Regions from separate parts of the Rhodococcus baikonurensis genome, predicted to be linked through region 2. Evidence: riboswitches for the same ligand, from Rfam matches in the RefSeq annotation. Region 2 holds a riboswitch; each other region holds the start of a gene.

Region 1 (4,614 bases), on a different contig from region 2:
ACTCGGCTTCGTCGATCTCGCCCTTGCGCAGCGCCGCGCGAGCGATACGGATCTTCGACGTTTGTGGGTACGAGCCGATAGTGGTCGTGGGCAGCGGTGGCAGAGACAGCAACTCGTCCTGGGCAGCGCGGCGCTCGGCGGCGGGCGCGCGACCGGTCGCCGAGCTCAGAACGGCGTCCAGCCGGCCTCGAACGCTCGCGTCATTGAGTCTGCGATCGTCCTTGCGGGTCGACGCTGCAGCTCGTGCCAGCGCGAACTCGTCCTCCACCGACTCTCGCCCCTGCGTGAGAGCGGTTGCGAGAGTGACCACTTCCTTGACCTTCTCGGTGCCGAACGCGAGCCACGAGCGTAGGGCCTTGTCGACATCGGCTTCTGCGTCGAGAGTGTACGGAACGTGCAGCAGGGAGCACGACGTGGAGACGGCAAGAGTATCCACGCTGCCCAACAGAGCACCCAACGTGCTCAGTGCCGAATCCAGATCCGACCGCCAGATGTTTCGTCCGTCGACCACACCGGCGACGACCAGTTTGCGAGCGAGTTCGGGGACGGAGCCGATCGAATCCTGACCGGCCACCAGATCGACGGCAAATCCTTCGACACCGGTGGACGCGAGTGCGGGCAGCGCGTCACGCAGCGAACCGAAGTACGACGCCAACAGGATCGACGGCCGCTCGGTCAGTGCCGAAAGCTGTTCGTACGCAGCGCGTGCCGCTTCGATTTCCTCGTCGGTGCGATCACCTACGAGAGCCGGTTCGTCGAGCTGAACCCACTCCGCGCCGGCCTTCGCGAGCCGACCGAGTAGATCCGCGTAGAGGGGGAGCAGTTCGTCGAGCCGCGAGAGCAGAGGCTCGTCAGTGCCGACAGGCTTCGAAAGCAACAGGAAGGTGACCGGTCCGATGACGACCGGGCGGGCTGCGATGCCGTCGGAAAGTGCTTCTGCGAGTTCGGACAAGACCTTGGACGGGTCGAGTGCGAACGTGGTGGACGGCGAGATCTCCGGCACCAGGTAGTGGTAATTGGTGTCGAACCACTTCGTCATTTCGAGCGGCGCGATGGTGTCCGTCCCACGGGCAGCTGCAAAGTAGCGGTCCAACGGATCGGCGACCGATGCGACGCGATCGGGAAGTGCGCCGAGAAGAACTGCGGTGTCGAGCATTTGATCGTAGAAGGAGAAGGTGTTGACCGGGATCGAGTCGAGGCCCAGGTCACGGAGGTCGGCCAAGCCCTGCCGACGGAGGTCACGGGCGACGCTCTGCAAGGCGTCGGCGTCGATGCGCCCCGCCCAGTAGCTTTCGGTTGCCCGCTTGAGTTCTCGATGAGGACCGATGCGCGGTGAGCCCAGCACGGTCGAAGTGAATGTCGTTGTCACGGAGTTTCTCCAGATTGCCAATGCACTGATGGCCACTGCCGGCAGACGGGTACACCTCACGAGACCCCGAGCTTCGGCGGGCAGCACTGCCCGAACCACGCACGAGGTCCGATGGAGATCTACACGCCCATTCCACGAGGCGGTGGACCGTCGGGCACGGCGTGCCCGACACAGTCGGCAGGTCTTCGGACTCGCGGGCACTCGATCGAGTTGGATCGAACCTACTGGCCGTCGCTTCCCAGGCGGATGCCCAGTGCACATAAACGGCGGTCGTTCCTGCTTACCGCTGCGGGACAGTCCCGGATTTTCACCGGGTTCCCTCTCACTCCGTCAGCTTGCGCTGACGGGGCTTCGACGCCGGGAACGGTCTTCGGGGCTCCTCATGACCGTGCCGGGCGAACCAGCTGCATCGATCAGCATAAGGCCAACCCTCCCTGCGCAGTCAAGGAGAGTCGGCGAAGGGCGCTACGCGCGTGACATGTAGGAATTCGAGTCCGGTGGTACGCGCGGAAGATTCTCGGAGGAACGTAGATTCTCCGCCATTTCCACAAGCAGATCCTGCGAAGACGGTGAGAGATCGACGACCCGAGCAGTGAGGTTTCGCAGGCGCACGTTGTGCAGCTGTTCGAGAAGTGAGAGGTCTGCTTCGCCACCGGAGACGGTCGGTGGAGTGTGGTCGGACGGGGCGTAGAAGTAGTCCGGATGGACGTTGAAGAAGTGGGCGAGGGCAGCGACCACTTCGGGTGACGGGTTGGTTCGGACGCCGGTGCGTAGTTGCGACAGGTACGGCGTCGAGATGCGGCATCCGAACTCGGTCATGCCGCGAACGACCATCGCGTTGGTGACGTGAAAGTCGGCAGTCTCGAACAGCGAGTTCAAGCGATCGTTGAACTGGTTCGACATGAGACGTCCCTTCCCCCGTTACGCACAGGCTCCGTCGATTCAATTAACTGCATCATAGCCAGTTATCGAACGATTAGCTGTTTTGGATTCTCACGAAGGGGGTCCTTTGCAGGGAAAATCCCTAGGGTAGAAGGTCCCTACTTTGAGTGATCTGGACAAATCGTCATCAAGAATCGAACGGCGGACTATTTGCCGGCGAAGCGGATTCCGGCATCGCGGATCAGAGCCAGCCGTTCGACTCGGCGATTCTCACGGCTTCGGCGCGGGTCGTGGCACCCGTCTTACCCATTGCGGACGACAGGTGATTTCGAACTGTCCCTGCGGACAAGAACAGCGCCCCCGCGATGGCCGCCACGGGTGCGCCGTCGTGAGCAGCGCGCAGTACTTGGGTCTCACGCTCCGTCAGGGGCGACTCACCGCTGACGAGGCTGTCAGCCGCAAGGGTGGGATCGACGACGCGCAGTCCGGCATGAACACGCCTGACCGCGTCGGCAAGCTGCCTGGCAGGTGTGTCCTTGACGACGAACCCGCCGGCCCCCGCGTGAAGGGCTTTACGGAGAAATCCTGGGCGCCCGAACGTGGTGACGATCAGAACCCGGGTCTCGGGTGCTGCTTCGCGAAGGGCCGCTGTCGCGGCGATACCGTCCATGCCGGGCATCTCGACGTCGAGAAGCGCGACGTCCGGACGGTGCTCGAGTACGGCAGCCACCACCTCGTCACCGCGGACGACCTCGGCCACCACGGACAGATCGGATTCCAGATCGAGTAGCGCGGCCAAAGCTCCTCGCACGAGCGCCTGGTCGTCCGCCAAGAGCAGCCGTATGGTTGCTCGATCGCCCTGGTTGCTCACACTTTCTCCTGTTCGACGACCTGAAGTGCAAACCCTTGCGGTTCGGGATGAGTGATGATCACTCGTGCGCCCGACGCGCCGGCCCGCTCACGCAATCCGATCAGACCGTTGCCGGAAGACGTCGACCCGGCCCCTCGTCCGTCGTCGACGACAGATGCGCTTCTTTCGTCGACCGTGATCCGACAGTGTGTTGCTCCGCTGTGCCGAACCACGTTGGTGACACCCTCACGGATCGTCCATGCGAAGAGTTCTCGGAGGCGAGTGGGGACCATGTCGGTACTGCTCGGCACGTCGTCCTCGATACCTGCCGCACGCAATGCCTCTCGTGCACGGGCTATCTCGACGGGAAGTGAAATTCCACGAAATCCTTCGACGGCCGATCGCACGTCCGCAAGCGCGTCTCGAGAGAGTCTTTCGAGATCGTCGAGTTCGCTGCGCGCACGTTCTATGTCGACGTCCAGTAGGCGGTTGGCCAGTTCAGCTTTGATCGTGATGACGGTCAGCGAGTGCCCGAGGATGTCGTGCAGATCGCGCGCCATCCTCGTTCGCTCTTCCATGATTGCCCGCTGCTCCTGCTCTTCGCGTTCATGGAGCATGGCGAAGTTGCGGCTGATCAGGGACATGATGCCCCAGGTCGCGAATGCGGCCGCGCAGACTCCGAGGGAGAGCCCGGAGTAATTACCCCACCCGGACGAGAGGCTGACTATCTCCACGGAGGCTGCAAACACCAAGGCGAGAATGCCGCCCGCGACGGTCGGCAGCAGCGTCACCGCTGTCACCGCGAGATACGGTGCGGCTGCCAAACCCGTCGGCCCGACGCTGACGATCATCACGGCGGCCAACACGGTCAGAGCGGCCAGAGCCAGTGCAGCTTCGCGAATTTTCGGCCGAGTCATTGTCATTCGGCGCCGCTGTTGAGTTGTGGCGAACGTGTACAGGTAGAGCGCACTGAAGGTGATCGTCGCGAGAATCCCTGTCCAGCCGCGCACTTCGTCGCGCAGATTCCATCCCTCGATCAGCGGTCCGCCGAGAAATACCATCCAGACCGCCGCGAAGAGAACACCGAAACGATTCCGCCGCGGTAGCGCGACGGAATCGTTTCGGTCAGTCGTTTGCGACAACTACACACGCTCCGTATCTCGTTGGAACCGCCAGATCGCTCCGCCGGCGAAGATGGCGAACCACACCAGGATATTGACGATCCAGGTCCAGTGAATGCTATTGCCGGTCAACGGTGCGTGGGCGAGGGCATTGATGCCGAACATCGGCGTGAACTGTGCGATGGTCGCCCACACGGAACCGTCGGTGAGAGGTACGAAGAGTCCGCCGCCGAAGGCGAGCAGGGCCAGTCCGGGGCCGAGCAACTGCATGACGTTCTCACTGGGGAGCAGATACCCCATGAACAGGCCGAAGGCCGCGAAGATCGACGATCCCAGCCAGGCGATCAATGCTGTTGTGAACCAGAGCGATCCGTCCATCTGCGCAGACGTGA
Region 2 (4,614 bases):
GTGCATCGTGACCACAACTGCGAGCCCCGCCGACGCCAGTTCGGCGAGCAATTCCATCACGATCAACTGGTGACGAAGATCGAGATGATTGGTCGGCTCGTCCAACAACAGAACCTTGGGCTCCTGAGCCAATGCGCGCGCTATCGAGACACGTTGCCGCTCACCGCCCGACAGAGTCGACACGTCCCGTCCGGCAAGCTCGACCAAACCGACCTGCTCGATGCATCGATCCACGATGGTTGTGTCACGATCCGTGCTTCGGTCCAACCAGCTGCGGTGCGGAGTTCGTCCGAGTGCGATCGATTCACGGACCGAAAGTCCTGCCGAGACAGTAGGTTCCTGAACACTTGCCGAGATGGTTCGGGCGATGTCCTTACGCGAGAGCGTCGTCGAGTCGGCTTGATCGATCAGAACTGCGCCACCTGTCGGAGTCAAAGCGTTGTAGCAGCAGCGCAGTGCCGTCGTCTTGCCACTGCCGTTCGGTCCGACCAAGCCCAATATTTCACCGGACGTCACTGCGAAAGTGATGCCGCGCAAGACTTCGCGGTTGCCGAGCCTCGCCCGGGTCTCGACGAGTTCGAGCAGAGGCGCAGCTTCGGCGTCCTTCGGGAGTGTCCCTGTTCTGGCCGGTGTCACTGTTCTGGCCGGTGTCACTGTTCTGATCTGCGTCACTGTTCGAGCCTCCGATACTGCCGGTAGAGCATCCAGACGAAGATCGGCGCACCGACGAGAGCGGTGATCACTCCGACCGGAACTTCAGTGGATTGTGCCACCGAGCGCGCAGCGGTATCCGCGGCAACCATCGCGACGGCGCCCAGCAGGGCTGCAGCAGGGAGCAGTCGAATTGCTCTGGTGCCAACGATGAAACCGGCCAGATGTGGGATCAGCAGACCGATGAATCCGATTCCACCGGCAACGCTGACTGCCGCGCCCGCCAGTACGGAGACCGCAAGCAAGGACAACACACGGAACCGACGGACGTTCATACCGAGTGCAGCAGCCCCGTCGTCACCGGTCTGCAAGACGTCCATCCACCGCGAACTGAACAGAAGCGCTGTGCCGACGACGACCAGCGTGATCGTCGGGAAGATCAGCGTCGACCATCGCGCATCACCGAATCCGCCGGCGAGCCAATGCATAACTCCAGTGATGTGACGCTCGTCCGCAATCACCAAAAGACAAAAGGTGATCAATGCCGAAAATATCTGTCCGAGTGCAACACCCACAAGAACGATCGCAGTCGGCTGCGGATACCGTCCACCAATCAGTAAGGCGAGGAACAACGGAATCATCGCCCCGATGAACGCTGCAACAGGAATCGTGAAAACGCCGAGCATTCCGGTTCCGATCCCCAGAACCGTCACCAAGACCACCATGAATCCTGCGCCCGACGAGACACCGAGCAGATATGGATCGGCAAGCGGATTACGCGTGACCGCCTGAGCGACCGCGCCCGCCATGGCCAACGAAGCACCCACCACCGCCGCGGTGAGTGCGCGGGGTAGGCGGGAGTCGATCACGATCGACTCCCGCGCCGCGGTCCACCACGTCTCGAAAGTCCCCGGCGCCAAACGAGCTCCGACTATCGCCCACACGTCACCGACGGGAATACGAACCGACCCGAAGGACACCGCCAGCCCCATGACCACGGCAAGCGCCACACACAGCGCTGCAAGCAAGGCGGTATAGCTGAAACGAGACCTGGTCACTGTGCCGGAACTACGCCCGGATGCAGACCCGCCGCGATGGTCTGGGCAGAGCGCAGCAGACGAGGGCTCTCGAAGAAGTCGTCGAGAGGAATGACCACAAATCGATTCTGTTGGACGGCTGGAGTGGTGGCCATGACGGGATGTGACTTCAGGAAATCGATCTTCGCTTGAGCGTTCTCAGATCCGTAGTCCAGGACTACGATCGCCTGTGGCGCGCGCTCACCCACGACCTCCCATGTGGTCTTGACATACGGGCGCTCACCCTCGGAGTAGATGTTCGTCGCTCCCGCATAACCAGCGACGAGCTGACCGACGCCCACTCCGCCGATTGTCGTCGGAACATCCTTGCCGCCGTCGTAGAAGAATGTCGGCACCGGCTGAGCATCTCCGACTGCCGCCTTCACCGCGTCGAGCCCTTGCGTTACCTGATCGGTGACCTTGGCTGCTTCGCCTTCGACTCCGAGGATCCTCCCCAACTGCTCGTAGTCGTTTTCCAGCATCGAGATGTCGGGGAATCCCTGGCCGCAGTACTCGGAGAACAGAAACGTGTTGATTCCGCGTTCGGCGAAGAGGTCCCGCGAGCGGCCTTCCTTCTCTTGAAATGCGCTACTCATACCTCCGACGACAAAATCGGGATCGAGATCGAGAATCTGCTCGGCGGTCGGGTATTCCTTGGCGAGGTTGGTGATCTTCGCGAACTGCTCGGCGGTCTCGGGTGTTGGTGTGCTGTCGCCGTACCCCATCCCGACGATGCGGTCACCGACGCCCATCTCGATGAGTACTTCGGTGACGTGATCGTTCATGGTGATGATCCGCTGGGGTGGCGAATCGAACGTCACTGGCCGATCGCAGTTCGTGATGGAAACCGGCTGTGCAAAGGATTCGGTGGTTGAAGAACCACCAGCCGCTTCGCCTTTGGAACAACCTGCCGAAACCAAGGCGACCGCGATGAGAACAGCGGCGGTGCGGGACGGGGAGAACTGAAGTGACACGGGGACCTCGTAAGGGCTCTGAGCCACGAATGAGAATCCGACAGACAACTCCGCCCGCACGCTGATCCTCGGCCAGAGCTCCTGCTGGACTTCCTTTTCGTAGACCACGACGAATGGATGTCGCACACCGCGCGGTGGGTAATCGGGCTTGCCGACGCTCGGTGACTACCGAGAATCGACCTACCGTTGCGGGTCAGCGCCGGATTCGGACCGGCTTCCCCCACACGCGTGGCTTGCAAGTGCTTCGAGCAGTATGCATGACGTTTCCGATTCAAGACCAAACGCCCACTACAGTCGATCTGGCCAGACACCCCCACACACCGGAGTTGATACATGACACGCTGGGCCCAAACCGTCGTCGCCCGGAAATGGTGGGTACTGAGCCTCGCGGTTCTGATTGTTCTCATCAGTGGGGTGTGGGGACTTGGAGTGTTCGGCAAGCTCAGCCAGGGCGGATTCATCGATCCGGGCAGCGACTCCGCGAAGGTCGCCGACATCATCGAAGACAATCTCGGCCCGCAGACCCCGGACATCATCGCGATCTACACGCCCACGGACGGTAAGTCTCTGGACGACATCGGCCCGGCAGTGACGGCCGCCGTCGACCAGTTCAAGACGGAAGTGCCGACGGCATCGGTGAAGTCGTATTGGGGAACGGACGCCGCGGCCAAGGCCAGTCTGCTCTCGAACGACGGTTCCATGGCGGCCGTTGCGATCACGTTGGCACCGGACTCGGGCGTCACACCGGCTACTTTCGCCGATCTCTTGCCGAAGCTCGAAGTCGATGGTGCCGAGGCACAATTCGCGGGTAATACGGTTGTCGGCGTCGCGTTCAACACCAAGCTGGAGAAAGACCTGGTGGTCGCCGAAGCCATCGCCATTCCGATCACTCTGGTACTGCTGGTCTTCATCTTCGGCGGCGTCGTCGCTGCTGCGGTTCCGGTGTTCGTGGGTGTTCTCAGTGTCCTGAGCGCGTTGGCGGTTCTGCGGATCCTCACGTTGATCACCGATGTGTCCTCGTTCTCGATCAACGTCGCTTCTCTTCTCGGGTTGGGACTGGCCATCGACTACGGACTGTTCGTTGTCGGCCGGTTCCGTGAAGAACTGAATTCGGGCTCGGACCCGGGAGCGGCTGCTCAGCGGACAGTTCTGACCGCGGGTCGCACCGTCATGTTCTCGGGTCTACTGCTGATCTGCGCGTTCAGCGGCATGCTTGTTTTCCCGCAGGCCGTCATCCGGTCTCTGGGCTTCGGTGCGATCGCTGCAGTACTGAGCGCGGCAGTCCTGTCGCTGACCGCTGTGCCTGCGCTGCTTGCCATTCTGGGGCATCGCATCAACGCCCTGACGTGGCGCAAGGATGCGGCGCAACGCGGCGAGGAACGCTCGCGCAAGTTCTGGGGCCGCGTCGTCACGTGGGTGATGAAGCGTCCGGTCGCGGTCTCGGTGACGATCGTGGCCGTGCTGCTCGTGATGGCCTCGCCCCTGCTCGGCGCCCGTTTGGGAGAACTCTCGTACACCGCACTGCCGGACAACGACCCCGCTCGCGTCGCAATGGACACGTTGGTCAACGACTTCCCGCAGACCGGAAACGGCGCGACGATGATCCTTCAGGCCGAGGACGGGAACACTCTCACCCCGGCCGAAGGTGCAGCGATCGCCGAGTCCGCCGGTCAGGTCGAGGGCATCGGTCAGGCGACCGTCGTCGCGAGCACCAATCAACTGATCGCGGTTCAGGCTCTCTACAGCGAGGGCTCTACACCCCAATCACAGAGCGCCGCAGTGACAGATTTGCGCGAGATCTCCGCTCCCGACGGAACGGTGCTGCTTGTCGGCGGTGGTCAAGCCATGGTCGACGACGGCAACAACGCCGTCCTGCACTGGTTGCCGGTGATGATCCTCATCATGGTCGGATC
Region 3 (4,614 bases), on a different contig from region 2:
TCCTCGTGAAGGCTCGGCGAGGAGACATCGAGGTACGCAACGCAAACGTCGACGTCGGTGCCGGCCCGAACAGCGTCGAGCATCCGTCGTGCAGCCGACTCGTCCAGGCCGCTGACAGTCGGCCGTAAGACGACAATCACCCGACGCGAGCACCGGTTGTTGCTCATGCCGACGGCGCGGTTGTCCAGTCGATGCTGCTCGACGGAGCCAGCCCGAACTCTTCGATCTTCGCGCGCAACTGTTCCGCGCCGTAGATGTTGGGGAATCCGCTGGTGAACATGGCGAGCGGAAGTACGACGAAGCGGTTCTGCTTGACGGCGTCGAGGTCGCGTAGGCCTTCTCGGCTCTTGATCGCGTCGATCTTCCCCTGTACTTCGTCAGCGCTCTTCTTGTAGTCCATGATCACGATGACGTCGGGTTCGGACTTCGCTACGGTCTCCCAGCTCGCTTTGAACCAGGTGTTGTCGACATCGGCGAACACGTTGGTTCCTCCGGCCGCGTCGATGATTCCGTTGGGGGCTCCGTTGCCTCCACTGGTGTACAGATCTTCTTCACCGCTGTCGTAGATCAGTACCTTCGGCTTGTCGGCGGCATCCGGCGCCGACTCCAGACGCGCCAAACGCGAATCCAATTCGGTCTGAGCCTGGGCGGCGGTGTCCTCGGTTCCGAACAGCTTTCCGTAATTGGTCACGTCCGCACGGAGAGCATCCCACGGCCCCATCGTTCCGAGCGCGGAATCCGCGGCGGCGCTCTGCCGACAACTGTCGGAGATGACATATGCATCGATATTGTTGCTCTGCAGTGATTCCGGCGTCACGCCGGAGGCGCCCTTGAACAAGCCGCTGTAGGACCCGACCACCAGGTCCGCCTGCTTACCCAGAATCGTCTCCATCGTGATCGTTCCGTCCAGGTGTGGAACGTCGGCGATACCGGGACCGAACATCGAGTCCATGACCGCGTCGTTGTTCGTGTTCAACACGACGGCAGCGAGGCGATCCAGACCGCCGACTCGGAGAATGGTGCCGATATTGGCCGCATTGCTTGTCGCAACAACTTTTTCGATCGGACGTTGGAAAGTGCTTTCCGTTCCGCAGTTCTCCAGCGTGACCGAAGTCTTGTCCGCGGAGTCGTCGACGGGCGCGGTTGCCGAGCATCCGGACACGGCCAACAACGCTGTTGCGGCTGCGACCGCACCGAACGACGCTCGGGTCTTGACGTGTATCAAAGTGCACTCTCCGAAAATGTGTGTTGTGGTTGAGGATTTCGTGATTCGAATACGAGGTGTGAACGGCCGGTAACCGGGTTCACGAGCGCGAATGTCTCGACGCCGAAAACAGTTGCCACGACCGAGGTCGTGAGTACGTCGGAGGGATGGCCGAACGCGTGGCCCACGCCATCCGCGAGAACGAGCACCCGATCACACACTGCTGCAGCCAAATCGAGGTCGTGCAGTGCCATGATCACCGTCCGGTCCAGCGACCGGACCAGATCGAGCAGTTCGAGTTGGTGCCGGATGTCGAGATGATTGGTCGGCTCGTCGAGGATGAGCACGCCGGCGTCCTGCGCGAGTCCCCGGGCGAGAAACACCCGCCGACGCTCCCCACCGGACAGCGTGTCCATGGAAGAGAACCGGTGCTCGATCATTCCGACCTCGCCCAGAGCACGATCGACGACGGCCTTCTCGTCCTTGCCGCCGACACTCCAGGGCTTTGCATGTGGTGTGCGGCCCAGAGTCACGTACTCGTGCACCAACAAATCGGCGGGACTCTGCTCTTCCTGCGCCACAAAGGAAATGGCTTTGGCCCGCGAACGCGCGGACATCGTGTGGACCGACTCGTCGCCGACGCGAACGTCACCGTCGGCGATCGGCCCGAGACCGGCAAGAACCCGCAAGAACGTCGACTTGCCCGAACCGTTCGGACCAACCACGCCGACCACTGCGCCGGCGTCAGCCGCGATGTCGACGCCTTTGACGATGGTTCGACGGTCGATACGGACAACGACTCCGGACGCTGTCAGCGGCAGTGCTCGGGCGCTCACGAACTGCCACCGAATCGGTAGCGCCGACGGCCGAGAAGCAGGAGAAACAGCGGGGCGCCGATCACCCCGGTCACCACGCTCAGCGGGATCTCCGTCGGTCGCAACGAGGTCCGCGCCACGACGTCGACCCACACCAGGAACGACGCGCCGATCAGCGCTGCCGCCGGCAATACCACTCGATGTCTGGCTCCGACAAGCATGCGTGTGACGTGCGGTATGACCAAGCCTACGAAGGCAATCGCGCCGGACACTGCCACCATCGTGCCGACCAACGCTGCCAGCACTCCGAACAACACGTTTCGCAGGGTGCGGATGGGAATACCGAGCGAAGCGGCGACGTCCGGCCCGGCCGCCAGTGCGTCGAGCCAACCGTGCAGGGCGAACACCGCTGCCGTCAGCAGGACCACAACGATGACCGGCACCCACAACTTGTCCCAGGAGGCCCCGGCCAAACTTCCCAGGAGCCAGAACAATACGGACTGCGCGGCCTGGGAATCATTGGTACGCAGCACCAGAAAACTCGCGATCGCCGACAGGGCGGATGCGGTAACGGTGCCGGTCAGAACCAATCGCAGTGGAGTGATGCCGCCTTGCAGCGTCGCGATGGTGAAGACGAGAATCGCAGCTCCCAGTGCTCCGATCATCGCACCGAAGCTGAGCGCCCACACTCCCGCGCCGGCGAACAGTCCGGTGGTGATGACGGCGGTGGCACCGACACTCGCGCCGGACGACACTCCCAGCAGGTGGGGATCGGCAAGAGCGTTACGGACGAGGGTTTGCACCACCGCGCCGGCGACGGCAAGACCAGCGCCGACGGCCAGACCGAGAAGTACCCGAGGTGCTCTGATCCCCCACACGATCGCAAGTTCGGAACGCGTGACGGGTGGGCCTCCGAAGCGCGAGTGCACCACGTCCACCACAGTGGACACGGGGAGCATCTCGGATCCGAATGCCAACGCGCACACAGCAGAGAGCACGGTGACGACCAGCAGAGCGGGCAGCACGATACCCGGACTGAGCCGTCCTCGAGGCGCACCAGCCTTCGGCGAAGGCAGGTGGGTAGGTGGAGACAGAGCTCCGCCAACAGCATTCATGGTGTGACCGATCCATCCTCGTGGCATGACACAACGTCAACGAGGGTGGTATCTGGCTACGGTCGACGCATGGACGACCTCACAGTGGCGGGACCGCGCCGGAATTGCACCGACTTCCCATTACCTCGATGATGACGTCAGAACCATAACGGACCGCAGTCACCATTCGATACACCGGATCAGGATTCCGACGCGATCATCGATCTCGCCTGCCGCATGACGGCTTCGGTGCGCACGCGAAGTTCTTCGGGTGAATCCGATTCCAGCACAACCCGATGCACCTGGCCGTCCACGGCAGTCACAGTCAACCGCGACGTCAACAACGCATCGTCCGCACTGAAACCGCGGCTCTGCAAGTACTCCGAAAAACCCAGTACCAGTTGCCGATTCATTCCTTCGACCTGTTCGATGAGCTCAGGGGTCCGAGGAACCTGATCGTAGAGCAGGTGGAAGAACTCTCGCGGCTTACTGTTCACTTCGATCGCGCACTCCACCAACGACCTGACAGCCTCGTCCGGAGTGAGTTCACGCTCGACGATGTCGGCAAGGCAGACCGCAAAACGTTCCCGCGCGGCACTCACATGACGGTTCGCCAACTCCGAGAGGATCTCGTACTTATCGCCGAAATACTGGTAGAGCGAGCCCACCGAGACGCCTGCCTCGTCAGCGATCCGGTTGGTGGTCGCCGCCATGCCCTCCGACGCGAAAACGCGAGTAGCTGCCTCCAGGATCGCGTCGTAGGTAGCCCTCGAGCGCTGCTGGGAGGGCCTTTTCCGCCGAGTCGACACGGTCCTCCGATGCGAGTTGTCAGCCGCGACGCCGGTACCGAGAATTGTGTAGATGACCAGCGCCGATTACTCGAAGTTTATGCCCGACCGGTACACCGCCCACATGCCGGAGCCGACCACGACGTGGTGGGAGTGGAACGGCAACACCGTCCACGTCGCACGGGCAGTGGTTCCAGACGCGCCGGTTCGGGTTCTCGGTATCCACGGCGCCGGCGGGTACTCGGGCGCGTTGTGGCCGTTCGCCGGGATCGGCGTGAAACTCGGAGCCGAAGTCCTCTTCCCCGATCTTCCGCTGTACGGCGACACCGTCGTAGGCGATCCCGCCGGCGTCCGGTACGAGCAGTGGGTCGAACTCCTCTGTGACCTCGTCCGGGCCGAGAAAGCAGCCGACGATCGGCCGCTGGTGCTTCTGGGAGCCAGCATCGGCGGTCTGCTGGCCTACGAGGTAGCCGCGCGAACCGGTCTGGCCGACGCCGTCGTCGCTACCTGTCTGCTCGATCCCTCGAATCCGTCGGCCAGAGCTGCCGCGGCGCGGTTCGGCCCGATGGGTGTCTATGGCGCTCCCCTGATGCGCCGCACCGAACGACTGGTGGGCCGTATCCGCGTGCCCATCCGTTGGGTCGCCGACGTCGCGAACATGAGCAGCAACCGTGAACTCGCGACGCTGTGCGCAACCGATCCGTGCGGTGGCG

Evidence for each region. Region 2 has a riboswitch for cobalamin ahead of ABWI03_RS14840 (ABC transporter substrate-binding protein). Riboswitches for the same ligand answer to the same signal wherever they lie in the genome.
Region 1: another riboswitch for cobalamin. It lies ahead of metE (5-methyltetrahydropteroyltriglutamate--homocysteine S-methyltransferase); the one in region 2 lies ahead of ABWI03_RS14840 (ABC transporter substrate-binding protein).
Region 3: another riboswitch for cobalamin. It lies ahead of ABWI03_RS11385 (FecCD family ABC transporter permease); the one in region 2 lies ahead of ABWI03_RS14840 (ABC transporter substrate-binding protein).

The regions. Positions count from the first base shown of each region.
Region 1 covers NZ_JBEUOQ010000002.1:33,133-37,746, forward strand. The annotation lists gene metE (5-methyltetrahydropteroyltriglutamate--homocysteine S-methyltransferase) at 1-1,369, opposite strand, end outside; cobalamin riboswitch at 1,529-1,737, opposite strand; gene ABWI03_RS04310 (helix-turn-helix domain-containing protein) at 1,835-2,272, opposite strand; gene ABWI03_RS04315 (response regulator transcription factor) at 2,493-3,122, opposite strand; gene ABWI03_RS04320 (sensor histidine kinase) at 3,119-4,243, opposite strand; gene ABWI03_RS04325 (ABC transporter permease) at 4,244-4,614, opposite strand, start outside.
Region 2 covers NZ_JBEUOQ010000005.1:311,566-316,179, forward strand. The annotation lists gene ABWI03_RS14830 (ABC transporter ATP-binding protein) at 1-654, opposite strand, end outside; gene ABWI03_RS14835 (FecCD family ABC transporter permease) at 669-1,709, opposite strand; gene ABWI03_RS14840 (ABC transporter substrate-binding protein) at 1,706-2,701, opposite strand; cobalamin riboswitch at 2,818-2,965, opposite strand; gene ABWI03_RS14845 (MMPL family transporter) at 3,035-4,614, shown strand, end outside.
Region 3 covers NZ_JBEUOQ010000004.1:115,205-119,818, forward strand. The annotation lists gene ABWI03_RS11370 ((2Fe-2S) ferredoxin domain-containing protein) at 1-167, opposite strand, end outside; gene ABWI03_RS11375 (ABC transporter substrate-binding protein) at 164-1,225, opposite strand; gene ABWI03_RS11380 (ABC transporter ATP-binding protein) at 1,222-2,040, opposite strand; gene ABWI03_RS11385 (FecCD family ABC transporter permease) at 2,037-3,044, opposite strand; cobalamin riboswitch at 3,162-3,297, opposite strand; gene ABWI03_RS34185 (TetR/AcrR family transcriptional regulator) at 3,314-3,922, opposite strand; gene ABWI03_RS11400 (alpha/beta hydrolase) at 3,975-4,614, shown strand, end outside.